4 regions of the Salinimonas sediminis genome follow, and region 2 is predicted to be linked to each of the others. Evidence: predicted binding sites of a transcription regulator. Region 2 holds the regulator's gene; each other region holds the start of a gene.
The links. The regulator ArgR, encoded in region 2, controls arginine synthesis, uptake and breakdown. The targets are predictions, from matches to a motif close to ANTGAATANNTATTCANT.
Positions count from the first base shown of each region.

Region 1: the regulator ArgR is predicted to act here: its motif matches at 2,944-2,961, upstream of D0Y50_RS05035 (OadG family protein).
Region 3: the regulator ArgR is predicted to act here: its motif matches at 5,785-5,802, upstream of D0Y50_RS08935 (citrate synthase).
Region 4: the regulator ArgR is predicted to act here: its motif matches at 5,968-5,985, upstream of D0Y50_RS01645 (aspartate aminotransferase family protein).

Region 1 covers NZ_CP031769.1:1,104,575-1,112,023, reverse strand. Annotated here, with positions in the region: gene D0Y50_RS05045 (sodium ion-translocating decarboxylase subunit beta) at 1-687, opposite strand, end outside; gene oadA (sodium-extruding oxaloacetate decarboxylase subunit alpha) at 691-2,526, opposite strand; gene D0Y50_RS05035 (OadG family protein) at 2,543-2,845, opposite strand; tRNA gene D0Y50_RS05030 (tRNA-Arg) at 3,259-3,335, opposite strand; tRNA gene D0Y50_RS05025 (tRNA-Arg) at 3,387-3,463, opposite strand; tRNA gene D0Y50_RS05020 (tRNA-Ser) at 3,502-3,592, opposite strand; gene csrA (carbon storage regulator CsrA) at 4,072-4,269, opposite strand; gene alaS (alanine--tRNA ligase) at 4,405-7,002, opposite strand; gene D0Y50_RS05005 (regulatory protein RecX) at 7,134-7,449, opposite strand, start outside.
Region 2 covers NZ_CP031769.1:3,722,771-3,730,219, reverse strand. Annotated here, with positions in the region: gene D0Y50_RS16345 (TonB-dependent receptor) at 1-1,201, shown strand, start outside; gene D0Y50_RS16340 (type 1 glutamine amidotransferase domain-containing protein) at 1,512-2,198, shown strand; gene argR (transcriptional regulator ArgR) at 2,280-2,744, opposite strand; gene mdh (malate dehydrogenase) at 2,964-3,902, shown strand; gene D0Y50_RS16320 (hybrid sensor histidine kinase/response regulator) at 4,730-6,712, opposite strand; gene D0Y50_RS19805 (phytochrome family protein) at 6,715-7,383, opposite strand.
Region 3 covers NZ_CP031769.1:1,984,460-1,991,908, reverse strand. Annotated here, with positions in the region: gene D0Y50_RS08960 (2-oxoglutarate dehydrogenase E1 component) at 1-1,832, opposite strand, end outside; gene D0Y50_RS08955 (succinate dehydrogenase iron-sulfur subunit) at 2,009-2,719, opposite strand; gene sdhA (succinate dehydrogenase flavoprotein subunit) at 2,734-4,506, opposite strand; gene sdhD (succinate dehydrogenase, hydrophobic membrane anchor protein) at 4,508-4,855, opposite strand; gene sdhC (succinate dehydrogenase, cytochrome b556 subunit) at 4,849-5,223, opposite strand; gene D0Y50_RS08935 (citrate synthase) at 5,905-7,182, shown strand; gene D0Y50_RS08930 (DUF3429 domain-containing protein) at 7,323-7,449, shown strand, end outside.
Region 4 covers NZ_CP031769.1:348,239-355,687, forward strand. Annotated here, with positions in the region: gene D0Y50_RS01625 (methyl-accepting chemotaxis protein) at 1-960, shown strand, start outside; gene D0Y50_RS01630 (DUF1338 domain-containing protein) at 1,229-2,035, opposite strand; gene astD (succinylglutamate-semialdehyde dehydrogenase) at 2,047-3,522, opposite strand; gene astA (arginine N-succinyltransferase) at 3,534-4,568, opposite strand; gene D0Y50_RS01645 (aspartate aminotransferase family protein) at 4,593-5,801, opposite strand; gene D0Y50_RS01650 (HDOD domain-containing protein) at 6,098-7,270, opposite strand; gene D0Y50_RS01655 (anthranilate synthase component II) at 7,417-7,449, opposite strand, start outside.

The DNA.
Region 1 (7,449 bases), 1.8 Mb from region 2:
TGTTGCTGAAGGTAAAAATAAGATGGTCAGCATCAATACCGCCAGGGGAAAGATAATTTTCTCTTTGGCAGATACTGGCCGCAACTGAGCCATTTTTATCTCGCGTTGGGCAGGGGTGGTCAGTGCCTTCATAATAGGAGGCTGGATGATAGGAACTAGCGCCATATAGGAATACGCGGCTACCGCAATAGCGCCCAGCAAATCTGGAGCCAGGCGTGAGGCCAAAAATATCGCTGTGGGACCATCAGCGCCGCCGATAATTGCAATGGCGCTGGCATCTTTAAGGGTAAAGTCAAAGCCTGGCACAAAGTTTAAGGCAATAGCCCCAAACAGGGTGGCAAATATGCCAAATTGGGCAGCGGCCCCTAATAACAACATTCTGGGATTAGCAATAAGTGCGCTGAAATCGGTCATTGCGCCTACCCCCATAAATATCAGTAAGGGAAACACCCCGGTTTCGATTCCTACGGCATAGATATAATGTAACAACCCTTGGGCTTCGGAAAACCCCGCTAGCGGAATGTTAGTTAAAATTGCGCCAAACCCAATCGGCAGTAGCAATAATGGTTCGAATTTTTTAACAATAGCCAGATAGAGTAACAATAACCCTACGGCCATCATTATGACCTGCTGGTAATGAAAATGCGCCAGCGCTGTGCTGTCCCACAATATAACAAGCTTTTCCATGAATTATTCCAGTTCAATTAGCGGTTGGGCGCTGGCGACCGCATCGCCTTCTTTGACCAGAATCCGACTTACTGTTCCGTTAAACGCACTGCGTATTTCGGTTTCCATTTTCATGGCTTCCATAATCATGATGACATCACCGTCTTGCACTACATCGCCTACACTGACCATTAACTTAAACACATTCCCCGACAAAGGCGCTTCAATAGCCTGAGCGTTAGTGTCAGTTTGAGCCGATGGTTCGTTTTTATTGGCAGCGGGCTCACCTGACTCAGCACTACCTGACGGGGCCGATGTTAGATTCGTTATTTCGCCGCTGGCGGCTACTTCAACATGAAATACCTTGCCGTCTACCTTGACATCATAAGCGGTGGGGCCGCTCTGTTGGGCTGCCTTACCGGCTGATGCCTGTTCAGTTTTGGCAGTAACAGCCTGGCTGGGCTGTGCATTAGCCTCCGGAGCAGGTTCAAAAGCGGCTGGATTGCCGCGGTTTTGCAGAAATTTCAGACCAATTTGCGGAAATAAGGCGTAGGTTAAAACATCATCTATGCTGTCGTTTGCCAGTGAGAACTGTTTTGTTTGCGCAAGTTGTGCAAGCTCCTCTGTGAGCTTTTCCAGCTCCGGGGCTATGTTATCTGCCGGTCGACAAGTAATAGCGCTGTGGCCGTCCAGTACGCGCTTCTGCAGCGTTTCATTGACCGGTGCTGCCGTAGCCCCATACTCCCCTTTTAGCACCCCGGCAGTTTCTTTGGTAATGCTTTTATAACGTTCCTGGGTTAGCACATTTAAAACAGACTGCGTGCCGACAATTTGCGAGGTGGGCGTGACCAGGGGAATAAAGCCCAGATCTTCTCTAACTTTGGGAATTTCTTTTAATACTTCATCAAATTTATCTTCCGCGCCCTGCTCCTTCAACTGGCTTTCCATGTTGGTTAGCATGCCGCCCGGTACCTGCGCCAATAAAATTCGCGCATCTACACCTTTCAGGCTACCTTCAAACTGGGCATATTTTTTACGCACCTGGCGAAAATAAGCAGCGATAGGTTCCAACTGTGGTAACGATAGGCCGGTATCCCGTGCGGTACCTTCAACAATAGACACCATGGTTTCGGTGGCTGTATGACCATAGGTCATGCTCATTGAGGAAATTGCCGTATCCAGCATATCAATGCCGGCATCGACCGCCTTTTGGTAGGTAGCGGTCGACAGCCCGGTGGTGGCATGACATTGCATGGCGATGGGCACGTTAACGGTATCTTTAAGTGAGGTAATTAACGTTTCGCATTCGTAGGGTTTAAGTAGCCCGGCCATATCTTTTATACAGATTGAATGCACCCCCATATCTTCAAGCTGTTTGGCCATAGTCAGCCAGGTATCCAATGTATGTACCGGGCTTACCGTATAGGATATGGTGCCCTGGGCATGCGCGCCGCAGTCAATGGCAGCTTTTACCGCGGTGTGCAAATTGCGCACATCGTTCATCGCATCAAATATACGAAACACATCTACACCGTTGTCATGTGCCCTTTCCACAAAGCGGGTGACTACATCATCGGCATAATGACGATACCCAAGTAGATTTTGCCCGCGCAGTAACATCTGCTGGCGGGTTTTTGGCATGGCTTTTTTCAGCTCTCGGATACGTTCCCATGGATCTTCCCCCAGGTAGCGAATACACGCATCAAACGTTGCGCCACCCCAGGATTCAACAGACCAGAACCCCGCATCGTCCAGCTCTTTGGCGATAGGTAGCATGTCTTCAAGCCGCATCCGCGTGGCCAACAAAGACTGATGGGCATCACGCAAGACAAGTTCAGTTAACGCCAGAGGTGTAGTCATGCTTTCTCCTGATATCTTATTTAGTGGATTGTCGGTGTAGATGGATAGCAGCACTTATGGCCGCTACAGTGGCCGGATCGGTCTTGTGAGGCTGGTTACCTGGGAGGGTTTTGCGCGTTTGCGCTGGGGCCGCCGTCTGCGCCGAAGGAAATTTCAAACAAAATAACTCGATAGCCTTTATCCCGCCAATTAGCAGGGTAAGAAACGCAAACACAAAGCCCATTCCTACCAACATCAAGGTGGCAGCTTCGGTCAATTGGGCTGATATTTCGCTGTTCATCGCAAACTCGATATTGAAGTGGTGTGCTTTAAGTATCATGATTATCTTAAAATAACAAATATCCAGCGTGCTTTTCTCTATAGTTATGCATCTAATTTGCATACATAAAACATTCCTCCCCCCGTTTTCGCAGGGAGTTTCAATACTTATTCATTTTTACATGGCTGATGATGAATAGGTGATGTTACAGGTAGGAATGATAACTGCCGGCGGCAGCTAGCAGGCCGATATAACAGAAAGACCGAAGTTTGCACGGCAATAGATAACAAGGGTAACGGGGGACCAAGCAATGATAGCTATAGTTGCCAGTTGATTGTGCTGAGGGGAGCATCGCACGCCGCTGCGAAGGCGGTGGCTGAAAACCGGCAAAATGGGGGGCGGGACTATTTATCCACAGACATATAATACACAGACATAAAAAAACCCACCATAAGGTGGGTTTTTCTATTGTATGGCGCGTGTGGAAGGATTCGAACCTCCGACCGCCTGGTTCGTAGCCAGGTACTCTATCCAGCTGAGCTACACACGCGTAAAACATTTACTTGTATATATTACTACACAAGGTGGCATTTGCAAAATATGGCGCGTGTGGAAGGATTCGAACCTCCGACCGCCTGGTTCGTAGCCAGGTACTCTATCCAGCTGAGCTACACACGCGCAAAACTTTTGTTGGTTGCCACGTCCAACCTTAATAATGGCGGAGAGGGAGGGATTCGAACCCTCGATACCAGTAATAGGTATGGTTCCTTAGCAGGGAACTGGTTTCAGCCACTCACCCACCTCTCCGTGACGTGGGGCTGCATTTTACGGATTCACCTGATGGTGTCAAACCTTTTTTCAAAGAAAATGCATACCCGCTGACATTTTAAACAAGCATGTGAGTAAAACGCTGGCTAACGGGTATTTCTGCCGTCAACGAATGCCTTACGCTGTCCAAAATGTCGAAGCGAATCAACCTCACTGTACTGTGTAATCACATTATTGGTGGTTTGAGTCCGCTTTGTCAACGGCACGGATAATAGCAAAAATACGTCATAAGCAAAACGATAAGATGAAAGTTTTGAACCGTTTACACAAAAATTAACCGTTATGCTCAACTTTGCAGCATTTTGCGAAGAAAAATGCCCCCTCGCGCAATAGCCTAGGCGGCCCGGCAGGCTAAATTTCACCCAACGTCGCCGTGTAGTGGTAACCAGTTGCTAGCTAGCTGACACAAAAAAGGCCGGTTTTCACCAGCCTTTTTTGTGCAATCAACCTGATACAGATTATTCTGTATCAGCAGAGTCCGACTGACCACCTTTCTCAGCCTGAATCCGCATATAGATTTCTTCACGATGTACCGATACTTCTTTAGGCGCATTAACACCGATCCGTACCTGGTTGCCTTTCACACCCAGAACGGTAACAGTGACTTCATCACCTACCATCAATGTTTCACCTACACGACGAGTCAAAATAAGCATTCGCTTGCTCCTGTTCCTTACTTATGGGCATTTCCCTTCATTTTAACCAACCACCGGCACGACCCGGTAGAGGTAGCAGCGATTCCCTGTTTTTGTGTCACTGTCAAAAACCCGCTGATTACCAGACAAAGCAGATTATAGCTTATCTGACAGCCAAGCGTTAACAGAGTCTAGTGCACCGCCCAGATTTTCGGGCTGATCTCCACCGGCTTGCGCCATGTCAGGTCGGCCACCACCTTTACCGCCAACCTGACCGGCCAGGAAGTTAACCAACTCCCCTGCTTTAACTTTTCCTGTTAACCCTTTGGTAACACCAACAATAAGATTTACCTTATTTTCAGCCGTTACCCCTAGTACTACGATACCTTCGCCCATTCGGTTTTTTAGGTCATCCACCATGCCGCGTAATGCTTTGGCTTCAACCCCATCCAGCTGCGATATAAGTACTTTCACACCGTTAATCTCTACCGCCTGCCCCAGCATATCAGCGCCTTGCTGACTAGCCAGTTTTTGCTTGGCTGCGCCAAGCGCTTTTTCTAACTCTTTCTGCTGGGTCTGTAGTTGCCCAATGCGCCCGGCTATTCCGCTTACATCGCTTTTTAACAACCCGGCTACTTCGGCCAGGAGTTGTTGCTGACGCTGTACATGGTCAATGGCCGCAGCACCGGTGACCGCCTCGATACGACGCACACCTGAGGCGATACCACTTTCACCGATTATTTTAAACAGGCCGATATCTCCTGTTTGGTTGACGTGTGTACCACCACAAAGTTCAATTGAAAACGGGCCCATTTTGACTACCCGTACTTTTTCATCGTACTTTTCACCAAACAGGGCCATGGCGCCAGAGGCTTTGGCCTCCTCTAAATCCATTAACTCGGTCGTTAACGGGTGGTTGGCGCGCACTTCCTCATTCACCCGGCGCTCAATGTGCGCAAGTTGCTCGGCGCTAATCGCTTCAAACTGGGAAAAGTCGAAACGCATACGCTGTGCTTCTACCAGTGAACCTTTCTGCGTAACGTGTTCGCCTAAAATTTCACGTAGTGCGGCATGCAGTAAATGCGTGGCGCTGTGGTTTTTCTTAACGGCTTCACGGTTGTCAGCATCAATTCGGGCGGTTGCGGTGTCGCCTTTTTTAACCACCCCATGTACTTGGCCAAAATGCGCAAAAGCGTTACCCATTTTCTTCGTGTCAGCTACCACAAATTCACCACCGCTGACCTCGAGCACACCCTTATCTCCGGCTTGGCCGCCGGCTTCAGCGTAAAAAGGGGTGTTATCCAACACAATTATGCCTTCCTGACCATCTTCCAATGCATCACATAACGCATTGTCGTAAATAACCTCAAGCACAGTAGCGTCGCCGTCTACGTCGGTATAACCGGTGAACTGGGTGGTATGTTCTACTTTCAGCTGGGCATTGTAATTCATGCCAAAATTGCTGGCCTGCTGAGCGCGCTGACGCTGCTGCTGCATGGCCTGCTCAAAGCCGGCTTCGTCAATTTTATAATCTTGTTCGCGGGCAACATCGGCAGTTAAATCAGCCGGAAACCCATAGGTGTCATACAGTTTAAATACAATTTCACCCGGTACGGTGTCTCCATCCAGCTCGTTTAATACATCACTTAGCATAGCCATGCCGCGCGATAACGTTTTGCTGAACTGTTCTTCTTCTACCTTAAGGACTTTCTCAATTACCGGACGTTGATCGGCCAGTTCTGGATAAGCCTCTCCCATTTCTGTGGTCAGCGCAGCAACCAGCTTGTAGAAGAAGATATCTTTGGCGCCCAATTTATAACCGTGGCGAACCGCGCGGCGAATAATACGGCGTAGCACATAGCCACGGCCTTCATTACCCGGCATCACCCCATCGCAGATCAGGAAGCTGCAAGAGCGAATATGATCAGCGATAACGCGCAGGGATTTATCTTGCAAATCGTTGCTGCCTACGACCTGCGCGGCGGCTTTGATTAACTGTTGAAACAGATCGATTTCATAGTTGCTGTGGACATCTTGCATAATGGCCGAGATACGCTCGAGCCCCATACCGGTGTCAATTGACGGCTTAGGCAGCGGCTCCATAGAACCATCAGCCTGTTTATTGTATTGCATGAAAACCAGGTTCCAGATTTCAATAAACCGGTCGCCGTCTTCTTCCGGCGTGCCTGGAGGGCCACCCCAAATATGTTCACCGTGATCATAAAAAATTTCAGAACATGGACCACATGGCCCGGTATCGCCCATTGACCAGAAGTTGTCGGAGGTGCTGATACGAATTATTTTTTCTTTTGGTACCCCTATCTGGTTCTCCCAGATATCGAATGCTTCATCGTCATCAGAATATACGGTAACCAATAGTTTTTCTTTTGCTAACCCCAGCTCTTCGGTCAAAAATTTCCAGGCAAATTCAATAGCCTGTTGTTTGAAGTAATCGCCAAAACTGAAGTTACCCATCATTTCAAAAAATGTATGATGACGGGCGGTATAGCCGACATTTTCCAAATCGTTATGCTTACCACCGGCGCGTACACAGCGTTGCGACGACACCGCCCGACTGTAACTGCGTTTTTCTGAGCCAAGGAACACATCTTTAAACTGGTTCATGCCCGCATTGGTAAATAATAGCGTCGGATCGTCTGCCGGAACTAACGAGCTACTGGCCACCGGCTGATGACCATGACGTTTAAAATAGTCGATAAACTTCTGGCGAATTTGGGCAGTTGATAATGTCATTGAGATCCAAACTTCCTATCTAAAACTGTTAACAGACGTTAAAAATAGCGCTATAAGGCCGATTAGGGCGGGCGCCGGGCTCGCGCAACAATACCATGGAACGGGCGGTTTTGTTAAGCTACTTGGACGGCTTAATCGCCATCCATCGCGTATTGTATGTGGCTTTGATAAAAACCGCGATACTGTAAAAACTGCATTTGTTTTTGTCGTTGCTTAAAATCCTCTGGCGCCGTTAGGCCGTATTTTTTATCGCGAACCTCGCGAGCCAGCGTAAACCAGTCGGGGGCAACCTCGTGCAAAGCATTATCCACCATAGCTTCACTGATATCATGTTGGCTTAATTCGGCCTTTACTCTGCGAGGGCCGATACCCCGGGCCATACAGGAACGAATTTTTGCTTCCGTATAGCGGGCGTCACTTTGTATATTCGCCTCGCTAAATTCACCG
Region 2 (7,449 bases):
TGCTCAAAATGGTTATAGCAATACAGCAAACCTGGATGGCATCAGCTTATTACAGCCGCGCGTTGGTTTTAACTACACAGTAAGTGATAGTACCGAAGTTCGTGGTGGCCTGGGGCTGTTCTCAGGCGGTAACCCGAACGTTTGGATGACAAATAATTATCAAAATACAAACGTTACCGGTGGTGAAGTAAAAGGTCTGCTACCTAGCTTATTTGATGGCAGCATTACCTGGGTTAATACCGAAGAGGGTGTTACTGCAGGGCCGGGTTATTCTGTACCCGCTTCATTCGATGAGCTAATGGATGCAGGTGAGGGCGGTAACTACGAAAGTAATAACCTGGACCCTGACTTTGAGATGCCAAGCGAGTGGAAAATTTCAGCCGGACTGACCCACATTACCAACGAAGATTACGTTTTCAATCTTGACCTGTTGGTTAGTGTGACGCAAGACCAGGCGATGATTAAATACCTTGGTATAGAAGAAGTTGGCGTGACTGATGAAGGCTATATTGAATATGATAGAAATGGTTATGGCTCTCTTGAATTAACGAACTCTAGTGAAGACTCAACGTCGTATTCATTAACCGGTACGATGAACAAAAGCTGGGACAACGGTATTACGTTAACGGGTGGTTACTCTTACAGCCACGCTGAAGATTTACAGCCTATGACCAGTTCAGTAGCGTTCTCTAACTACCAGTACCGTGCCTTTACCAATCCGAATGAAGAAGTTTCTTCATTATCAGACTGGAACATCGAGCACCGTTTAACCGCCGATATCCGCTACGATGTTGAGTGGATTGCCGGTTATGCCACCTCGTTCTCAGCTTTTGCAGTAGCACAGTCTGGCCGTCCGTACAGCTTTACCTACTCCACAGGCGATAGCCGTGCAAGATTTGGTACGCCGTTCTTAGACAGCAACAACGTGTTGCCAATAGGCGCTGAGCGTAACGAAGAAGAAAGCAGCTGGTGGACAAAAGTAGATTTAGCCGTAAGACAGGAAATCCCTGCCTTCATGGAAGAACACACCGCGCAGGTTACACTAGTGGTTGATAACTTTACCAACCTGGTAAATGACGACTGGGGTATTCTGGAAGAAGTTTCTTTCAACACATCTACCTTGGGAACAGCTAACCCTGAAAGTCGCCAAGGTGATGCGTCATTATGGGAAATTCGGGTAGGTGTTAACTACAGATTCTAAACACAACTGATTCTAAAAATAACATGCAGTGATGCATAACAATCACGTAAAGTGAAGGTACTTGCCGGTGGTGTAACAGCTACCGGCTTTTTTATGTCTAAATATACGCCGCTGGTTACCGCAACGGTGTTTTACCCAACACATAGAGTACAGGTTAGGTCCGACACTAATACTTGCGCCTTGTCGCTTACCGGCTGCTTATCTATATCTGTTGTTAATTCAGCTTATTACCCTGCCTTACAGACTTGAATATAAACTTATTCGCCGCACTGCCTGTACATAAGACTTTGATACAATCAGGAGAGGCAATATGAGTAAACGTCTGCTAATGGTAATGACATCGCACGACATCATGGGTGATTCAGGCAAGAAAACCGGCATTTGGCTGGAAGAGTTCGCATCCCCCTATTATGCCTTTGTTGACGAAGGCTACACAATTACGCTGGCTTCTACACTGGGCGGGCAGGTTCCGATAGACCCAATGAGTTTAGAAAAAGATGCGCTTACTGATGATACTGAGCGTTTTAGCAACGATGATCTGGCATCGTCGGCATTAGCGTCTACCATCGCTTTGGAAGATGTTAAAGCTGATGAATTCGATGCTGTATTCTATCCAGGCGGTCATGGTCCATTGTGGGACTTGTCCGATAATGTGCATTCGCAAACCCTGATTGAAGATATGCTAAATACCGGCAAGCCGGTGGCTGCGGTATGTCATGCGCCAATCGTATTAAAAAATGTCAAAGATAGTTCGGGCGAGCCCTACATCAAAGGTCGCGCGGTGACAGGTTTTACTAATACTGAAGAAGATGCAGTGGGGCTTACCGATGTAGTGCCTTATCTGGTGGAAGACGAATTAGTTAAAGCGGGTGGCGAGTATTCGAAAAAAGGTGATTTTGAATCTTATGTGGTAGAAGCCGGAAGACTAATTACCGGCCAGAATCCGCCTTCTTCACGGCCTGCAGCAGAAGCCTTAATTAAGCAATTAGCTAAATAGCGCTTAATAAGCGTATCTTCTGGATGCCAAACGTAATATAAGCCCGGTATAGCCGGGCTTTTTTACTATTCGCGTCCGGTACTATACATTTTCGAACAGATCTTCCACGCGCTGTCGTAAATCTTCAATTTGGGTTACATCTGCTGGCGCTATGAAAATCGTATCGTCACCAGCAATGGTGCCTAATACGCCATCTTTTGAACTGAGCGAATCGAGCAAGCGGGCAATTAGCTGCGCGGCGCCCGGGCTGGTACGGATAATGACCATCACATTGTTATGAACAATGTCGAGTACCAGCTGCTTTAACGGGCTTTTAGCCGTAGGCATACCCAGTTCCGGGGGTAAACAATACACCATATCGCCGCGGGCATTACGGGTTCTTACTGCTCCGAATTTACTTAGCATACGGGATATTTTTGATTGACTGATATTGTCAAAGCCCTGGGTTTTCAGGGCCTCTACGATGTCGCCCTGAGAGCCGTAGCTTTCGGCTTTTAAAATTTCTTTAAACGCTTTGATTAATTGTTCTTGTTTTAGATTTGCCATAGCGCCTGCCATTATTGGTATTAAACTCACAAAGGGTTATTATTGTGCCGTAGAGGCCACAGCGATGCAATTTAATTGCATAATCATGCAGCCAAATGCATAAATGATGAGATAGTCAGCGGTTGTGCAGTAAGACTAACCGGTGATTGTTTTTTCCAAAGCGTTACTATAGGGTGACGTACCGTTATACAAACGTGAAATTTCCATAGGAGAAATGAAATGAAAGTAGCCGTGTTAGGTGCTGCCGGTGGTATTGGTCAGGCGCTGTCGTTGTTGTTAAAAACACAACTGCCAGCGGGTTCAGAATTAGCGCTTTACGATGTGGCACCGGTAGTTCCGGGTGTTGCTGTCGATTTAAGTCATATCCCCACTGCGGTAAAAGTAACCGGTCACGGTAAAGACGATTTGGGCGTAGCGCTGACAGGTGCTGACATTGTATTGATTCCGGCTGGCGTTCCACGTAAGCCAGGTATGGATCGTTCTGACTTGTTCAATATCAATGCCGGTATCGTGAAAACACTGGTTGAAGGTGTTGCAGAACATTGCCCAAGCGCATGTCTTGGTATTATTACCAACCCGGTGAATACTACGGTAGCCATTGCTGCAGAAACTTTAAAAGCAAAAGGCGTATACGATAAAAACAAATTGTTTGGGGTAACTACGCTGGATGTTATCCGCGCAGAAACATTTGTTGCCGAGCTAAAAGATATGGATCCTGCTGATGTGCACGTACCGGTTATCGGCGGCCACTCAGGCACTACTATCTTGCCATTACTGTCCCAGGTTGAAGGCGTAAGCTTTTCTGATGATGAAGTAGCCAGCCTGACTACGCGTATTCAGAACGCAGGTACCGAGGTTGTGGAAGCCAAAGCTGGCGGTGGTTCAGCAACCCTATCGATGGGCCAGGCTGCTGCTCGCTTCTGCTTGTCTTTAGCTGCCGCTATGCAAGGCGAAAATGTGGTGGAATACACCTATGTTCAAATTGACGATGGCGAAGACGCAGACTTCTTTGCTCATCCAGTTCGCCTGGGCGCAAATGGCGTAGAAGAAATTCTGCCTTATGGCGACTTGAGCGATTTTGAGCAAAAAGCGAAAGAAGACATGCTGGAAGGTTTGCGTGGCGACATCAAAATGGGCGTTGATTTCGTTAACGGCTAATTATCGAAGCACGTACAGTTAAATAGAACTGGGCTTCTTTTCGGCCCAGTTCTATTGTTTATTGCAGGTATTAAATGGCGTATTTTAGTGAAGTGTTACGTTGCACAAGCCGGCAATGGGAATGAATCCTCTATCAAAGAAGTACGTTTGAGTGACCTATTTAATTTTATATTTTTATATAAAATTCAGCCTATCGGCATAGTGTTCTGATGTCGTATCATCCAGTTTAATAACCGTTTTTTCCTGACACTCACTCAATAGCAATGATGCCCGGCATTTCTGGGGCCCCGCACTATAAAAAACTTCTATTGGCTGGTCTTATCGCAATTTAATTTTCTCTGTAGCGATGGATCGCGTAAATCGGCCGCAGGCAGCTCCACTTTCCTCTGTAACTTTTTTTCTGTTTTTGGCATGATAGGTTGCCAGGCCTTTGGCTCCCCAGGATATATTCGCACCGACGTCATTCCAGTGGTTTCATAAGCTATAACGACAATTTGCGACGCCATGTGACCCACCCCGCGATACAAACCTTTATGCAAAGTGCTATAGCTCATCAGCGAATAGGTCGCTAGCGGGATTTTCCATAGAATAGAAAACCTACACATGCTGCTGATATGCATCTATCTATCAAAGATTTAACGGTATTGGATAAAGGTACAGGGAGGTTGAGCTTGTGTTCGCCCCCATGTGTTATGCATTAGTAGAGGATAAAAGAAAAATCTGAACTTAGGGGGAGAGCTAATCTTACCGGCTTTTCCACGCGAAGTCTGGTGCAGGCTTTAACCAAGGCCAACCTGCAGAAGAATAGGCCGGCCTTGGGGAATATGTTAATCCATAACCTTTTTAATGATTTCCTTGGACAAGGGCTTAACAAAATGATCATCAAAGCCAGCCTGCTTTGAGCTTTCGATGTATTTATCCGTTCCCCAGCCGCTTTGCGAATAAAACTTAACCATATTGGCCCCAGGCAATGCTTTTAATATCTTGCATAGCTCATAACCATCAATGTCTGGCATGCCGATATCCAAAAAGACGCAATGAGGTTTAAAGTTTTTGAACTCATCGATAGCATCACGCGGAACGCTAATACCGCGGGTTTCAAAACCCATTGTGGTGGCTAAAAGACAATACATATCTACAAGATCTTCGTTATCGTCCACAAACATTATCCGTTTTCCAGATAAGTTGGTATCGGATTCTTCGGTGCTCTCTTGATCACCAAAAGCCAGTTCATAGATTGGTAGTTTAACCGTAAAGGTACTACCTTTTCCCTCGCCTGAGCTGGTTACATCAACACTACCATGGTGTAATGCAACCAATTTGCTTACTAACGTCAAGCCAATGCCCAGACCGCCTTTGGTATGAGTAGAATGTGCTTCAATCTGCGTGAACATATTAAAGACATCTTTCAGACGGTCTTGAGGAATGCCCATACCATTATCACTAATGTGCACTACCACCATTGAGCCTTCTTGTTTAATATTTATATTAATCTGGCCCTGCTCGTTGGTGTATTTAGCAGCATTGTGAATAATATTGGAAAATACCTGGCTTAAGCGGGCTTTGTCGCCGAACACGGTTGCCCCTTCACTCAGGTACTGGACATCCAGCGTATGGTGTTTGGCTTTCACATGCTGATCGACAATTTCCAGCGACTCGGAAATCACATCGTGGATATTCAGCTTCTCAAATTCGAGTTTTACTTTACCCCGGGTGATACGCGACACATCCATCAAATCATTAATCAGTTTTGACATATACTCAGCTTGCCGATTAATGATAGAGGTGACTCGCTTGCGGGTGCCCTCGTCATCTACGGTTTCCAGGATACTGGCGCCGGACATAATAGGTCCAAGAGGGTTACGCAGCTCATGGGCCAGGGTGGCCAGAAATTCATTGCGGTATTGGTCCTGTTTTTCCAGTTCTTTAATACTGATATGCATACGCTCCTGAACTTCCAGGGCGTAGACAAGGAACATACGGTTAAGCCGGTGGGCAGTGTTAATATCGGCCTTCTCGAATTTTTTCGAGTGGCCAGTGATAGTGCGTTCATGGACAGTAAACGAGGTCCGCGGCTCCAGCCGCTTCGCTTTGGGCGAATCTTCGTTAACTTCCTCTTGCGCGCCAACCCACTTTTGCTTCATAGGCCGTTCTTTACGAAACCAGGCGGTAAAGTATTTCTTCTTCTCAAACAACGGAATAATCATGATGCCTGCAATGCCGTATTGTTTGGTTTCGGGCCATTCTTCATACAGGTTATCGCTGACGTAAGGAAAGCCTTCGTTATGGCGGGCGCGGCTAAAAATTGTTTTGGTCAGCTCCACGGGAAGATGCTGGCCCAGGGTGATAGTTTCATATTCTGAATAGTACAGAAAACCATGGGTATCCAGAGCTTCCAGAAAATCGCCCTCGGCATTTTTAATAACTTTACCAATCGGGTTTGAAGGACCGATTCTATTGAGCATGGCATCTACTGCCTGCTCGGTTTTTTCAAATCGTAAACGCGCCAGCTCTTCTTCTTTTGCTTTTAAGTGCCAGCTGAATAACTGACTGAGATTCTCGCACTGCAATCGAACATTTTGAGGGATGTAGCTGGGTTCCCGGTTATGGCAGGTGATAAGTCCATACAGCTCGCCATCAGTGACCAACGAGATAGAAAACGTCGCGCGCTGCCCCTGATTCCTGACGTATTGCAAGTGGATAGGCGAAAATGTACGTAATAAGGAGCGGGTCAAATCCAGTGGCTGCCGGTGGCTTTCCTCGGTAGTAGGAATAAGCTTAGAAGGCGGCAGTTCCGTATCGGGGGTCAATCTTACCCAATTGACTTTATACAGCTCCCGGGCCTGGGGGGGATGTCTTTGGCTGGAAAATGCAGTTCGTTGTAGGACTCCAGGTCATCGCTTTTCGCCTCGGCGATGACCTTGCCAGAAAAGTCTTCCTGAAACTTGTACAGTACCACCCGGTCCATATTCGTCAGATACTTAATGGTAGACACCATTTCCTTAGCCATTTCTTCCAACGTGGTCATTTCTTTGAACCGCGGGGCCACCGTCATCGCGTACAATTTAATGAATTGCTCGGCGCTGTAGGTATCACGAAATTCCGTGGCCGGCTCCAGTTCGACCACGTAGCGTTCGCCGGAGTCGTAGACCACGGCCAGATAATCGCTTTCGGTGTCAGGCTTTAAAACATCAGCTTTCAGATGCAGCTTGATAGGAAGCCGAATCTTATTTTTGGTGACTCGCTCGAAGGTTTCGTTAAGAAAGTTGCGTTCATCCGCTTCGGGAGACAGAAGATCCAGAAAATGTTTGCCAATCAACTGCTCATTAAAGATTTCCTGCGTGTTTTCACTCACGACGGTAATTTTTAAATCTTCATAATCAAATGCAATTAAAAAGCCATAGCCTTGGATACTTTCAGGGATATGAATGGGCTCATCCTCACATTTGTCGAAAGGCATATTTTGCGGATCGTATTGCATAGGCTTCCTGAAAAAAATTTACGGCAGGGCAAGCCAGGCAAAGTAGCATGAGCCGCCCAATAATAG
Region 3 (7,449 bases), 1.7 Mb from region 2:
AAGCTGGCATATGCAAGGTTCTCGGCCATACCCCAGTCAAGCATTTTTTCGCCGGCGACCATGGCTTTGCGGTCTTGATATAGCTTGTTCACCCGCGAATGTAATTTTACATCTTTGGGAAAACTGGTCAGCCGCTCACCTAATTCTTTTAATTGGTCGAGCGATATTGAACCATCATAAGGCGTGTCCCAGTCGTGTCCCAGATAAGGAGACCAATCAACTGAATGCTCGGTCATAGGCCGCCATTCATCTACCACACAGGCACCATGATCAAGTGCGGCGCGATAGTCTTCAAGTAGCTTATCGACTTCACGCTGTTCCATCACGCCTTCGGCCAGCAGTTGCTCAGCATATAAAACGCGGGGTAACGGATGCTTTTTAATTTTCTGGTACATTAACGGCTGGGTAGCATTTGGCTCATCAGCTTCGTTATGGCCATGACGGCGATAGCAAACTAAGTCAATTACCACATCGCGCTTGAACTTATTACGGTATTCCAAGGCCAGTTTGGTAACGAACATAACCGCTTCCGGATCGTCCGAATTGACGTGGAAGATAGGCGCCTGCACCATTTTCGCAATATCCGTACAATACTGCGTAGAGCGGGTATCTTCTAACTTCGAGGTGGTGAAACCAACCTGGTTGTTAATAACAATCCGAACTGTACCACCGACCGCAAACCCCGTGGTTTGCGACATATTAAATGTTTCTTGTACTACACCCTGGCCGGCGATAGCGGAATCACCATGAATCGTAATCGGCAATACCGCGCTGCTGTCGTTATGACGACGTACCAGACGCGCCCGCACAGAGCCCATTACCACCGGGTTAACTATCTCAAGGTGAGAAGGGTTAAACGCCAACGCCAGGTGAACATTACCACCGGGGGTTGCAAAGTCAGAAGAGTAACCGGCATGATACTTCACATCACCAGAACCAAGACTTTCGTCATGCTTACCCGAAAATTCGTCGAATAGCACTGAGGGGTTCTTACCCAGGACATTAACCAATACATTTAGCCGGCCGCGGTGAGCCATGCCCACTACCACTTCTTTCGCGCCGGCCGAACCCGCTTCGCTAATCAGCCCTTTCAGCATAGGAATCAGTGAATCACCACCTTCCAATGAGAAACGTTTAGCGCCGGGAAATTTGGAACCCAGGTATTTTTCCATACCATCAGCGGCGGTCAGGCCTTTAAGAATTTGTAACTTCTGTTCTTTACTGATTTCTGGTTTGGCCTGAACTGACTCAATTTTTTGTTGTAACCAGCGCTTTTGCTCAGTATCGGTAATGTGCATATATTCAGCACCGATAGAGCCGCAATAAGTGCGGTTTAACGATTTAACCAGCTCGCCTAACGACATAGATTCGCCACCATAGGCATAAGAGCCTACGTTGAAAACGGTATCGAAGTCTTGCTCGGACAGGTTATGGTGGGAGAGTTCAAGGTCACGAACGCGAGGTTGCTGCCAAAGACCTAACGGATCGAGATTCGCATGTTGGTGTCCACGAAACCGATAAGCATTGATAAGTTGCAGAACCTTGACCTGACGGCCGTCGGATGAACTGGGGCCGGCGCTGGCGGCCGGTGAAGACATTCGTGCTGCGGGCCCTAGGGCCGCCATCTTTCGAAACTGTTCACGAACGGTTGTATGATTGTTCTCTAATTCAGCACCTTCCACTTTGGGAAGGCTATCGAAGACCTGTCGCCAGGAATCTGAAACGCTGTGCGGATCTTCGAGGTACGCTTCGTACAACTCCTCGACATAGGCGGCGTTATTACCAGCCATATGCGACGAATCCCACCATGCTTTCATCACGCTTTCTTGCATTATTGTGCCTTGCTACGTTTTGTAAAAACTAAATAACACGAGGCGCTATTATGACTGTTATTTACAACAGAACCAACCATTTACGCCACGTATACAAAAAAAATAGCCATCCTTAACAGGATGGCCATTTAGCGCATATCATTTGTGCATACAATACCTTACACAAACTAGTGTAACTAAACAGCCCGTTGTAGCAACATCGACTTAATCTGGCCGATGGCTTTGGTCGGGTTCAACCCTTTAGGACATACGCTGACACAGTTCATTATGCTGTGGCAACGAAACACGCTGAACGCATCATCTAAATCGCTAAGCCGTTCTTCAGTGGCCGTATCACGATTATCAATAAGGAAACGATAAGCATGCAGCAAACCAGCCGGGCCGATGAACTTCTCAGGGTTCCACCAAAATGATGGACACGAAGAAGAACAACATGCGCAAAGGATGCATTCATAAAGTCCGTCTAGCTTAGCACGCTCTTCCGGGGTTTGCAGGAATTCCCGGGCAGGCGGCTGTTTAGTATCGTTGATAAGAAACGGCTTCACTTTCTCATATTGAATGTAGAACTGGGTCATGTCTACCACCAGGTCGCGCACAACCGGTAAACCAGGTAACGGGCGAATCACAATTTTACCCTTGCCCAGCGCGGATACTGGCGTAATACACGCCAGACCGTTTTTACCGTTCATGTTCAAACCATCAGACCCACACACACCTTCGCGGCATGAACGACGGAATGATAACGATGGATCCTGCTCTTTCAACTTAATCAGAATATCCAGCACCATCATATCGCGGCCTTCTTCCACATCCAGTTTGTAATCCTGCATGCGCGGCGCTTTATCAACGTCAGGGTTGTATCGGTATATCGAAATATTTAATTGCATACTGGTCACCTCTATTAATATGAACGCGCTTTAGGCGGGAAGGCTTCCCGCAGCTTGGGCGCCATATTGACTTCACGACGAGTCATTGATTCATCTTCCGGACGGTAGATTGAGTGACACAACCAGTTTTCATCATCACGGTCTGGATAATCAAAGCGACTGTGTGCGCCACGACTTTCGGTACGGAAGTTTGCTGCTACTGCTGTGCAGTACGCGGTTTCCATCAGGTTGTCTAATTCCAGACACTCAATACGCTGGGTGTTGAAATCACTACTCTTATCATCCAGACGCGCATGCTGCAAACGCTCACGAATGTCTTTAAGTTGTTTAAGACCGTCAGCCATTGCGTCACCTTCGCGGAATACCGAGAAGTTGAGCTGCATACATTCCTGCATGTCTTTTTTAATTTGAACCGGGTCTTCACCCTTGCCTTTTTCAGAACCTTCCCACCGGTTGAAGCGCGCCATAGCCGCCTCAAGATCAGACTCACTGGCATCCCGAGTAGTGGCAATTTGATTCAGCGATTCACCCAGATGCAGGCCTGTAGCACGGCCAAATACGACCAAATCGAGCAGTGAATTACCGCCCAGGCGGTTAGCGCCGTGCACCGATACGCAGGCAATTTCACCACATGCAAACAGGCCATTTACGATGTGGTCCTGTCCGTTTTCATCTACCCGGATACATTGACCATGCACGTTGGTAGGAATACCACCCATCATATAGTGACAGGTAGGAATAACCGGGATAGGTTCTTTGACCGGGTCAACGTGAGCGAAGGTACGTGAAAGCTCAAGAATACCTGGCAAACGCGACTCCAATACATCTTTACCCAAGTGATCAAGCTTAAGCTTAAGGTGGGTACCCCACGGGCCATCACAACCACGTCCTTCACGAATTTCGGTCATCATTGAACGCGCCACTACGTCACGACCTGCCAGATCTTTGGCATTCGGTGCGTAGCGTTCCATAAAGCGTTCGCCGTCTTTATTGAGCAGATAACCACCCTCACCACGACAACCTTCTGTGACCAGCGTACCCGCACCCGCAATACCAGTTGGGTGGAACTGCCACATTTCCATGTCCTGCATAGATACGCCAGCTCGCATCGCCATACCCACACCGTCACCGGTATTAATATGGGCATTGGTAGTAGAAGCAAATATACGCCCTGCACCACCGGTAGCCAGCACCACAGCCCGCGCTTTAAAGTAAACGACTTCACCGGTTTCAATATCGATGGCCGTACAACCCACTACGTCCCCATCCTGGTTTTTCACCAGATCAAGGGCATACCATTCACTGAAAACTTTGGTCTTATTCTTAACATTTTGCTGATAAAGCAAATGCAATAGTGCGTGACCAGTACGGTCGGCTGCCGCAGCCGTACGAGCGGCTTGTTCGCCACCAAAATTCTTCGACTGGCCACCGAATGGGCGCTGATATACTGTGCCATCTTCAAAACGTGAAAATGGCAGACCCATATTTTCCATTTCTATAATGGCTTTCGGCCCCACGTTACACATGTACTCAATGGCATCCTGATCGCCAATGTAGTCAGACCCTTTAACCGTGTCATACATGTGCCATTCCCAGTTATCTTCATGGGAATTACCCAGCGCAACAGTAATACCACCTTGGGCAGATACCGTATGCGAACGGGTTGGAAATACTTTAGACAACAACGCACAGGACTTACCTGATTGTGAAATCTGCAAAGCGGCACGCATACCCGCACCACCGGCGCCAATAACAATGGCATCAAATTCGTGTACTGGTAGACTCATCTTACACACCCCACAGAACAAACAGACCAACTAACACGTACCCGAAGGCAATCAGGTTCAATACCCATTGCACCAAAGCGCGTACTTTAGGCGCTTTAACATAGTCTGTCAGCACTTGCCACAGACCAATGCGTACGTGAATCATAATCGACACTAGCGTAGCCAGGGTAAACACCTTCATCGGTATCCCTGAAAACAAGCCGTGCCATTCGATAAATGTGATGCTGTCGGTTGAAATAAAGAACCACGCCATATACACAGTAAAGGCAAATATTATTGCTCCTGTGGTGCGCAGCGATAAGTAATCCTGCACGCCGTTACGTTTAACGCTTGCCTGATTCGTTACCATAGTACTACTCCCAATACGACTGTCAGGATTATCCAAAGCGCAATTATTGCTTGCGCGCTCAGGTTACCTGATTTCATTTCTTCCCAATGTCCCATATCCATAATGACGTGGCGAATACCACCAAGAGTGTGGTAAATCAAAGCAGATAGGGTGCCAATCGCAATTACTTTTCCGAATACACCGGCCATTACTGACTGCACTTGTTCAAAGCCTTCAGGCGAAGCGACTGAAACCGCCCATGCCCAAATAACGAACAGCAGCGCGAAGAACATGGCCACGCCTGTGATACGGTTGAGAATTGACGAAATAGCAGCAGGAGGAAATTTAATGGTCTTGAGATCTAAATTTACTGGTCTTTGCTTTTTCACAATGTATGCCTGTTTTATCCGTAGGGACAATGAATTACCCGTTGTTTTTATGTCCTGACTGAGTAATTTTCGTTTGTTTACTGTTAATTGCCTCATCCTGTGAGATGTTAACAATTTGTGAACTTATAATTGCCTGATTAACTAAAGAGAATCTTTCTAATTCAGGCTCGGCTGAGTATATCTAGCGCGTTGTATAATTACAATTTTTTGTCAACACGTAGGACTATCGTCTTATACAAGTGTTTTACAGTTAAGATTCAGTTGTCTTGCTGATCAAAAATGTTAACCTTTAGAGTATATAAGACGGTGTGATTTTATCAGCACCTGTATATGATAACTACGGCGAACTGGCGTATAGTACTGATGATCACGTCAGATCTTGATAAATAAAATGTCGGCGTACATTTCGTAACCCATTTATTTTGTTAATAAAAAGCAGCCATTTTGACCTCAAAATCAAGTCGCTGCGGGTTTTTATGTGTTTCGTGAAACATTTTTAATTGCTCAGTTATTACGCTGGGGACTATAAGCTATACCAATATCGGATATTTATTGTGCAAAAATGCATTTAAATTGACTTGTAGATGCATAATAAAGTACAACTACGCCACTTTTCCCAGCAAAGCGGCTATTTTTTGACGATTTTTGCTGACAACAGAACCATTCTGAGGAGAGCATTATATGGCAGATAAGAAAGCCATTCTTAAAGCGGGCGATAAGGAAATTGAACTTCCTATTCTGTCCGGTACCGAAGGACAAGATGTTATAGATGTACGCTCTCTGGGCGCGCAAGGGTATTTCACATTTGACCCCGGCTTTATGGCAACAGGTTCCTGCGAGTCAGAAATCACGTACATCGATGGCGCTAACGGGGTGTTACTGCACCGTGGCTATCCCATTGAAGAGTTAGCGCGTGATGCAAACTATCTTGAAGTTTGCTACATGTTACTTAACGGCGAAGCACCGGATAAAGCACAAAACGAAGAGTTTCGTGCCACGATAACCCGCCATACTATGGTACATGAACAAATCAACATGTTCTTCCACGGTTTCCGTAACGACGCCCACCCTATGGCAATGTTATGTGGCACCGTAGGCGCTATGTCCTCGTTTTATCACAGTGACTTAGATGTAGGTAATGCCGAAGAACGTATGCGCAGCGCGCATCGTTTGATTGCAAAAATGCCGACCTTGGTAGCGATGTGTTACAAGTACAACATAGGCCAGCCATTCGTATATCCGCGTAATGACTTAAGCTATGCGGCTAACTTTTTGAACATGATGTTCTCTGTGCCAGCTGAAGATTATCAGATTAGTCCTGCGGTTGAACGCGCGATGGATCGTATCTTTACGTTACATGCTGACCATGAACAGAATGCATCTACTTCAACAGTGCGCTTAGCTGGTTCATCAGGTGCTAACCCTTACGCCTGTATTGCCGCCGGTGTGGCTTCACTGTGGGGCCCTGCGCATGGCGGTGCCAATGAAGCATGTTTAAACATGCTGGAAGAAATTGGTAGTGTTGATCGTATCCCTGAGTTTATCGAACGGGCTAAAGATAAGAATGACCCTTTCCGCTTAATGGGCTTTGGACACCGGGTTTACAAAAACCACGATCCACGCGCCACTGTTATGCGCGAAAGCTGTCATGAAGTGCTTAAAGAGCTAGACGTAAAAGATCCGCTGCTTGAAGTAGCAATGGAACTTGAACGTATCGCCCTGAGTGATGATTACTTTGTAGAGAAAAAACTGTTCCCGAACGTTGATTTCTATTCAGGTATTATCCTAAAGGCGATTGGTATACCCACTAACATGTTCACGTGTATCTTTGCCCTGTCACGCACAGTTGGCTGGATTTCACACTGGCATGAAATGATGAGCGATCCGAAGCAAAAGATTGGTCGTCCGCGTCAGTTGTATACAGGCTACAGCCAGCGTAAATTTACGCCGCTTAAATAGCTCTGGTCAGTTGACTACAAATAGCGCCTTAGGGCGCTATTTTTGTTTGTAGCAGGTTTTTTACCAAGATACCTGCTTGTTGGCGAGCGACAAAATGGCATAATGCCCCGTCGCCGTCGTTGTCAGATAGAGGAGATATTATGCCGTATCCAGCGCTGCTGTTAGGTATAGCCGGTCTTATTCCGTTTATTGCCCTGCCGATTCTTAGCCTTAGTGGAGTCATTGGCGAGTTGGCCGCTCTACATTATTTCACCCAATATTCAGCTG
Region 4 (7,449 bases), 1.1 Mb from region 2:
GATGTTGCCGAAGGTATCGCCAGAGGCGAGCTTAATCAGGTTATTGTGGATAACGGTAAGGATGAAACAGCGGTTATGCTGAACGCCCTGGCGAGCATGCAAACGATGCTTCACCACACGATTTCGCAAATTCAGTATTCGGCCAGTGAGCTTACCGGCACCGCAGACCAGCTCTCTTCTGTGACCGCCCAATCAAACCACGGGATGGCCCAACAAAATGAGCAGCTGGAACAGTCGTCCTCGGCTGTCACACAGCTTTCGGCCTCGATTGAAGAGGTGGCGCGTAATGCGAATGCCACTTCGTTGGAAGCGCGTGAGGTTAGCCAAATCGCGGCTGACGGTAAACAAAAAGTCGACCTAAACCTGACGATGGTTAAAGGCCTGTTGGGTAATCTAGATAGTTCGGTGAAAGGGCTTAATACATTGACCGGCGATATCAGTAATATCGGGACGGTACTTGATGTAATACGCGCGATTGCCGAGCAAACTAATCTGCTGGCGCTGAATGCTGCCATAGAAGCCGCCCGCGCAGGTGAGTCAGGCCGAGGTTTTGCAGTTGTAGCTGATGAAGTAAGGGCGCTGGCCCATCGCACGCAGGAGTCTACCGAGGAAATTGAGCAAATGATTAAAAGCCTGCAAGCGGGAAGTCATAATACGGTTACGGCTATTAATAGCAGCTACGAAGCTGCGCAAAAAGCGCAAACAGTGGCCCAGGAGTCGGGTGAAGTACTATCTCATATTACGTCCTCTATCGAACGTATGAACGAACAAACCCTGGCAGTGGCCAGCACCACCGAAGAACAGGCCCATGTATCTAAAGAAGTCGACAGTAGCATTTTGCGTATTAAAGACTTATCAAACGAGATGTCGGCAGGGGTTAATCAGACCGAAGCATCCAGTATGCAGTTAGCCAAACTGGCGGATAATCTAAACCGCCTAACCCGCGAATTTAAGGTGTGAAACATACGCTGTGGCCAGGTCTTACAATAACGGTAGCATGGCAAGCCCAGCTCAGCCACACGACTTGTGGGGCATTACGGCATCATGCAGCACGCCCCCTTTGCCTATACAGCTATAGTAGATGGACGTGATGCTATGACAGCAAAGCGTAACCTGGCCGCAACCTAAACATTGACCAGCACATATAAAACAACCCACGGCCTGGGGCAGACCATGGGTTGTTTGTTGGCGCGCTATCGGGGCGCCTAGCAACGGTACTCAGTAAGGGTTACTTACTGTTGGTACTTTCAAATATTTTATCAGCTGAAGCGGCTACAAAACCCTGATAGTACTTGCCGTCAGGCATTTTGTAGCGCTGCGCAAACTCATAAAAACAACTTGGAATAAGCTTCGACTCCGTCTCGAATTTTACATAGGCATGATCGGCCATTGTCGAGGACTGAGCTAAAAACACGTCCGGCGAACCCTTGATTTCGCCACCCGCGGTATTCAACGTAAAGCCAGCATCTTTAAGCATCTGGTTTACATCGGTTAGCTCCTTGGTTTTGTTCAAAAAGTTCACACTTACCGTGAAATGATTCGCGCGAAAACCCCACGCTGCTAGCCAGGCCGCGTACTCAGACTCTTCAAGCAAAGTTTCATAGTCAGCTTTAGTGAGCGACCAGTGTTGACCAGAATACAGAAAGTTGTCATTTTCAACAGCATTGCTATCCATTTGATCAACCAGCTTATGAATAATTTGCTGCACCGGCTGCGACATCTGCTCTACCCGTAGTTCGCTGATAAACACTTTGGGCTTGGTTTCATCAGGGTGCTCGAAGTGTCTGGCGTCCAGTTTTTTCGCTTCAAAATCGTAACTGCCCTGTTCGGTATAGCCCATCGCCACAAAATGCGCGGCCAGTTTATCCAGCGAGGTTTTCGGCAAGTTAAATGTGCGAAAGGCAACGTGATCATTCACGATGTCGCTGCCGTTTTCACTGTCGGCCAGAAGCTCATGAATTTTGTACGCCGAGGGCGTAATATTCACATAATCTTCCCACAGGTTTTCAAAAAAAGTATCTACATTACTGTGCATGTCAGGTTTCCTTATTCCATACTCAGGCCAGGGCTCAATGTACCTGGCAAGGTGACCCGTTCCAGTTCTACCGAGGCCACCGGATAGGCGCAGTAATCAGCTGCATAATAAGCACTGGCGCGGTGGTTACCGCTTTCGCCTATACCACCAAAGGGGGCGGCACTGCTGGCGCCGGTTATCGGCCGGTTCCAGTTAACAATACCGGCGCGGATGCGCGCGAAGAAATAATCCCAGTCTTGCTGGCTGTCGCTCAACAAGCCGGCAGACAAACCAAAGCTGGTATTATTAGCTTGCGCAATCGCTTGGTCAAAGTCGGTATAGCGGATAATTTTAACCAGCGGCCCGAAATGTTCTTCATCGGGCATGGTATCGGCGATCGCGGTAACATCAATGATGCCGGGTGTGGCAAAGCCTTTGTCAGTATCCGGCTGAGTTAGCCGCAAGAGTACCTCGCCCCCTAGCTGCTCCAGTTGCTGCTGAGCATCTACCATTAACTTGGCGGCACGCGCTGAAATCATTGCCCCCATAAAGGGTTGCTCAGCGGCATCATAATTATCAACTTTGATATTCGCTGTGACTTCAAGCAGGCGCTGCACGATAATATCGCCTTGAGCATTGGCGGGGATAAACACTCGGCGGGCGCAAGTACAGCGCTGGCCTGAGGTAATAAAGGCTGATTGCACAATATCATGTACCGCTGCATCGGTATTTTGAACCTCGCGCACGATCAGTGGGTTATTGCCCCCCATCTCCAGCGCCAGAATCTTACCTGGGTTCCCTGCATATTGTTCGTGTAGCAACTTGCCGGTTCGTGAGCTTCCGGTAAAGAACAAACCATCAATATTAGGGTGGGCGGCCAGGGCTTTCCCGGTTTCCACTTCACCTTGTACCAGGTTCAGGACCCCCGCAGGCAACCCGGCTTTTTCCCATAATTTTACGGTTTCTTGCGCCACCATAGGTGTTAAATCGCTCGGCTTAAAGATAACCGTATTCCCGGCAATAAGGGCGGGTACTATGTGACCATTAGGCAAATGGCCGGGAAAGTTGTAAGGACCAAATACCGCCACGACGCCATGAGGTTTATGACGAATAATGGCTTTTCCCACTGGCATTGGGTTTTCTACCGTGCCGGTACGCTCGTGATAAGCACGCTCTGAAATAGCAATTTTGCCAATCATTGCCCCCACTTCAGTGGCGGTTTCCCATTCAGGTTTGCCCGTTTCCCGGGCCATAACGCTGGCTAATGCTGTTTTATTTTCTTCCAGTTGCTGGCCGAATGCCTTAATCAGGGTCAGACGTTCGTCTACGGTTTTTTGAGCCCAGGCTATACTGGCCTGACGGGCGGCCTTCACGGCAGCATCTACTTGCTCGGCAGACGCTGCGTGGGCATCCCATATAACATCATTTTTAGCCGGATCGATAGAACGGATAGCATGGCCCTGGCCGGCGACCCATTCCCCATTGATATAATGTGTTGTTTGCATAATGTGTCCTGTCGTTAGTCTCTGAAATTCACCGGGGCAAAACGGATAGAGTCCCCGGCCGAGATGTTCAGTGCCGCAGCGGCCTGACGCGATATAACAGCGACTTGTTGTTCTTCGCTGACGGTCATCTCAGTGGCCACCGCCCGAAAGTCCTCTACCGAAGTATTGATAATATAGTGACTGCGCCCTTGCGCTGCGCTTTGGTCATCAATAACGATGGGCAGTTTGCAACTGGCTTGGGCGGTGCGGATATGGCTAAGGTTAGCTTCAACCGTAGGGCCGGCATCAAAAATATCCACATAACCACGGCAGCTAAACCCTTCTTCCTGCAATAGTTGCAGGGCAGGGCGGGTCTTGGTATGCACCTGACCTATAACGGCTTGTGCTTCTTTGCTTAGCAGGTTCACATAAATCGGGTACTTTGGCATAAGTTCCGCAATAAAGACTTTATTACCAATGCCCGTCAGATAATCAGCGGTGGGAAAGTCCATTGAGAAAAAATGATCTTCCAACCATTCCCAAAACGGCGAACGGCCATCTTCATCACTTACCCCACGCATTTCAGCGATAATGGTTTCAGAAAACCGCTCGCGGTGTTCCATCATGAACAGGAAGCGCACTTTTGACAAAAACCGGCCATTGATACCGCCACGCGCCTGCTCACGTAAGAACAGCGAGCAGATTTCGGTAACTCCGGTGTAGTCATTACAAAAGGTCAGGATATCTACCGTATTGTGAATTTTGAGCTCGCGGGAAGCATGCACGACCTTACCCATGTGATAGTGGTAAAAAGCATCGTCCACCCCCACTGCGGCTTCAATACCGGTAGTGCCGACTACCTCCCCGGTTTGGGTATTTTCCATTACAAACAGATAAGACTCGTTACCTGGTTTGGTAGCATGGCTGTGAAACCCCTGTTCTGCGCGTTGAATCTTCTTTTTCAACAACCCTTCGTTAACGGGCAGCGAGGTGAAACCAATGCCTGATTCCACCGCAATGTCGTACAAAGAGGCATAGTCACTTTGCCTGATAGGGCGAATAATATTCATACTTGGCTACCTGTTAACCGGCATTTACTGTGCGCTAGCAACAGCGGCCACGGCGCGTTCAAAGCGGGCCAGACCTTCTTTAATGTCGGCGTCCGGAATGATTAACGATGGGGCAAACCGAATAACATTCGTACCGGCAACCAGACACATCAGGTTTTCGTTGGCAGCGGCCACCAGAAAATCGCGGGCGCGCCCTTCGTAATCGCTGTTTAGCGCACAGCCTAACAGCATGCCTTTACCACGAATCTCACTGAACACCTGATACTTTTCATTTATCTGACCCAGTATTTCACGAAACAAAGCTTCTTTGGTTTCGACGCCGTTTAGCACCTCGGGGGTATTCACAATATCCAGCGCACGCTCCGCCACCGCACAGGCCAGCGGGTTGCCCCCGTAGGTGCTACCGTGAGTGCCTGGCTTCAGGTGCTCGGCAATCTCGGTGGTCGTCAGCATGGCGCCAATGGGAAACCCGCCGCCTAATGATTTTGCAGTGGTCAGAATATCTGGTGTGACGCCCAGTCCCATATACGCATACAGGTGGCCGGTACGGCCTACGCCTGACTGAACTTCGTCAAAGATAAGCAGAGCATTATGTTTATCACATAATGCACGGACACCTTTCACAAAGTCCGCTTCGGGTGAAATAATGCCGCCTTCACCCTGTAATGGTTCCATCATGACCGCACAGGTGTTATCGCTGATCAGCTTTTCAAAGGCTGCCAAATCATTATAGTCACAGTGATCTACGGCGCCTGGCTTAGGGCCGAAACCGTCTGAATACGCGGTTTGCCCGCCCACGGTTACCGTGAAAAAGGTACGTCCGTGGAAGCCTTTGTTAAAGGCAATAATCTGGTTTTTATCTTCGTTAAATTTTTCCAGAGCAAAACGCCGCGCCAGTTTTAAAGCCGCTTCATTAGCCTCGGCACCGGAGTTAGCAAAATACGCTTTGTCGGCAAAGGTAGCGTCGGTCAGCTTTTTAGCTAACCGCAAGGCCGGTTCATTGGTGAACACATTGCTCAGGTGCCAAAGCTTGCTACCTTGTTCCTGTAAGGCGCTTACCAGCTCAGGGTGACAATGGCCCAGTACATTCACCGCTATACCGCCGGCAAAGTCGATGTACTCAGCGCCGTCCTGATCCCATACACGCGAACCCTCACCGCGTACCGGCACCATGCCTGCGGGGTTGTAGTTAGGAACCATTACTTCATCAAACGTTGCACGAGTTACATTCATAGGTTGTTACCTCTGTAGCTGGCATCCCGCGGATAAAGATCCGGTGTAGGACGCAAAAAAGAAAAGGAATTATTTGTTTAGTATGCCAGCAATTAGGCGGTTTGTCTTGTGGTAGAAAAGTCTGAACCCCTTGATTTTCAAGGGGTGTGGCTTGTTTTGCAGGAAAAGTGAATAACTATTTAGTGAAGGTTGCTTAACATTGTTGTTACGTTGCAGGCGCTAACTATACGCTGTCATGGCAGCCGGCTGGTAAGCTGCATCAGGCGGGTTTAGCTGCATTTTTATGTACAAAATTATTAACTGATATGCGCCTCTACCGTCAGCGGTAAGGTGAAAATGTCAGCAGATTTAAGCAGTTCCAGTGCGCCGGGCAAAAATCGCTGAGCTCTGAGACGCGGTTTTATTTCAGCTGCCTCGGCTGCCCGCGCCTGATGCAACATTTTGATTTGTGTATAGCAACGCGCGGCCTGGAGCAGCCTGGATAAGGGCTGATAGGGGCCTGCTGGCGATGCTGAGGGAGTATTTAAAGCCTGGAGGGCAGGCGTAACGGGCAACCGCTGAAAATCCATATGGGCAAACAAGTTAGCACTAAGCGCATCACTGAATTCATGCTGCATGGCAATCAGATAATTGGCAGATGGGGTGATTTTTAGCAACGCACTATGTACATCTCGTTGGCCCAAACGTTGGGCTTCTTCCAGTTTATGCCGGTGCATGTAATCAAAGGTCTTAAAATAGGCTTTGGTAACACAGCAGCGGCCCAGGTTAGCCAGCATGCCGGCAATATACGCAGCAAAGGGCTGACACTGGTACTGACTGGCCAATAAGCGGGCGGTTATGCCCGTGCCGGTAGCGTATTGGGTAAGTTTGACTTTGATCGCAGGGAACGGGTCTGTAATTTGCGGCATAGCACGCTTTAACAGCAAAGACGGTAACAATATGCGCAGATTTTCAATGCCTATAAAGCTCAGCGCGGTACGCAGACTTTCCACCACAATAACCCGTCCCCGGGCATCTTTTTTGCGAAAACGCGGGCTATTTACAATGTGCATAAGCTCATCGTATAGCCACGGCATTGAAGCCACACAGGGCTCAAGCCGAGACACCGAGGCGGCCCTTGTCGACAAGATATCCAGCATCACCGGCACCTGGTGGTTAAAGTTTAGCGTGCTACTAAACAAGGCTGCGCAGTCACTAATCTGCTCCTGCATATCTTGTAAAATGAGCTCATGCAATTCGTAGCTTATATAATCAACAAAAGAGGCTTCTGCCTGGGCTGCGAGTCGCTTGTTTTTAATCGCCACTTTTTCAACCTGCAATAAACGGCGGCGGGCGAAGTTTTGCTCTGACTCTTCGTAGCTTACCTCGCCTGGGCTACGGCGCCCCAACATAGTAGCCACCCGGAGTGGGCTGATCAGAAGATTATCAAAACGCTCATCAAGTGTTGGCGGGGTCGTGGTTTGTTCCATAGGCGCGGTAATTCCGACTGTGTTGTGAGTGCTTTGGTCCGTACAGTCGACGGCGTACGCTGCGGGCATAACTGGCTTACCTGAGGATAACTAACAATATAGCCTGTATCGGCCATTTTGCCGATAGATTAAGGGCCTATTGAGGGTTAATTAGCAATCGATTGGTACCAGCGCTCTGA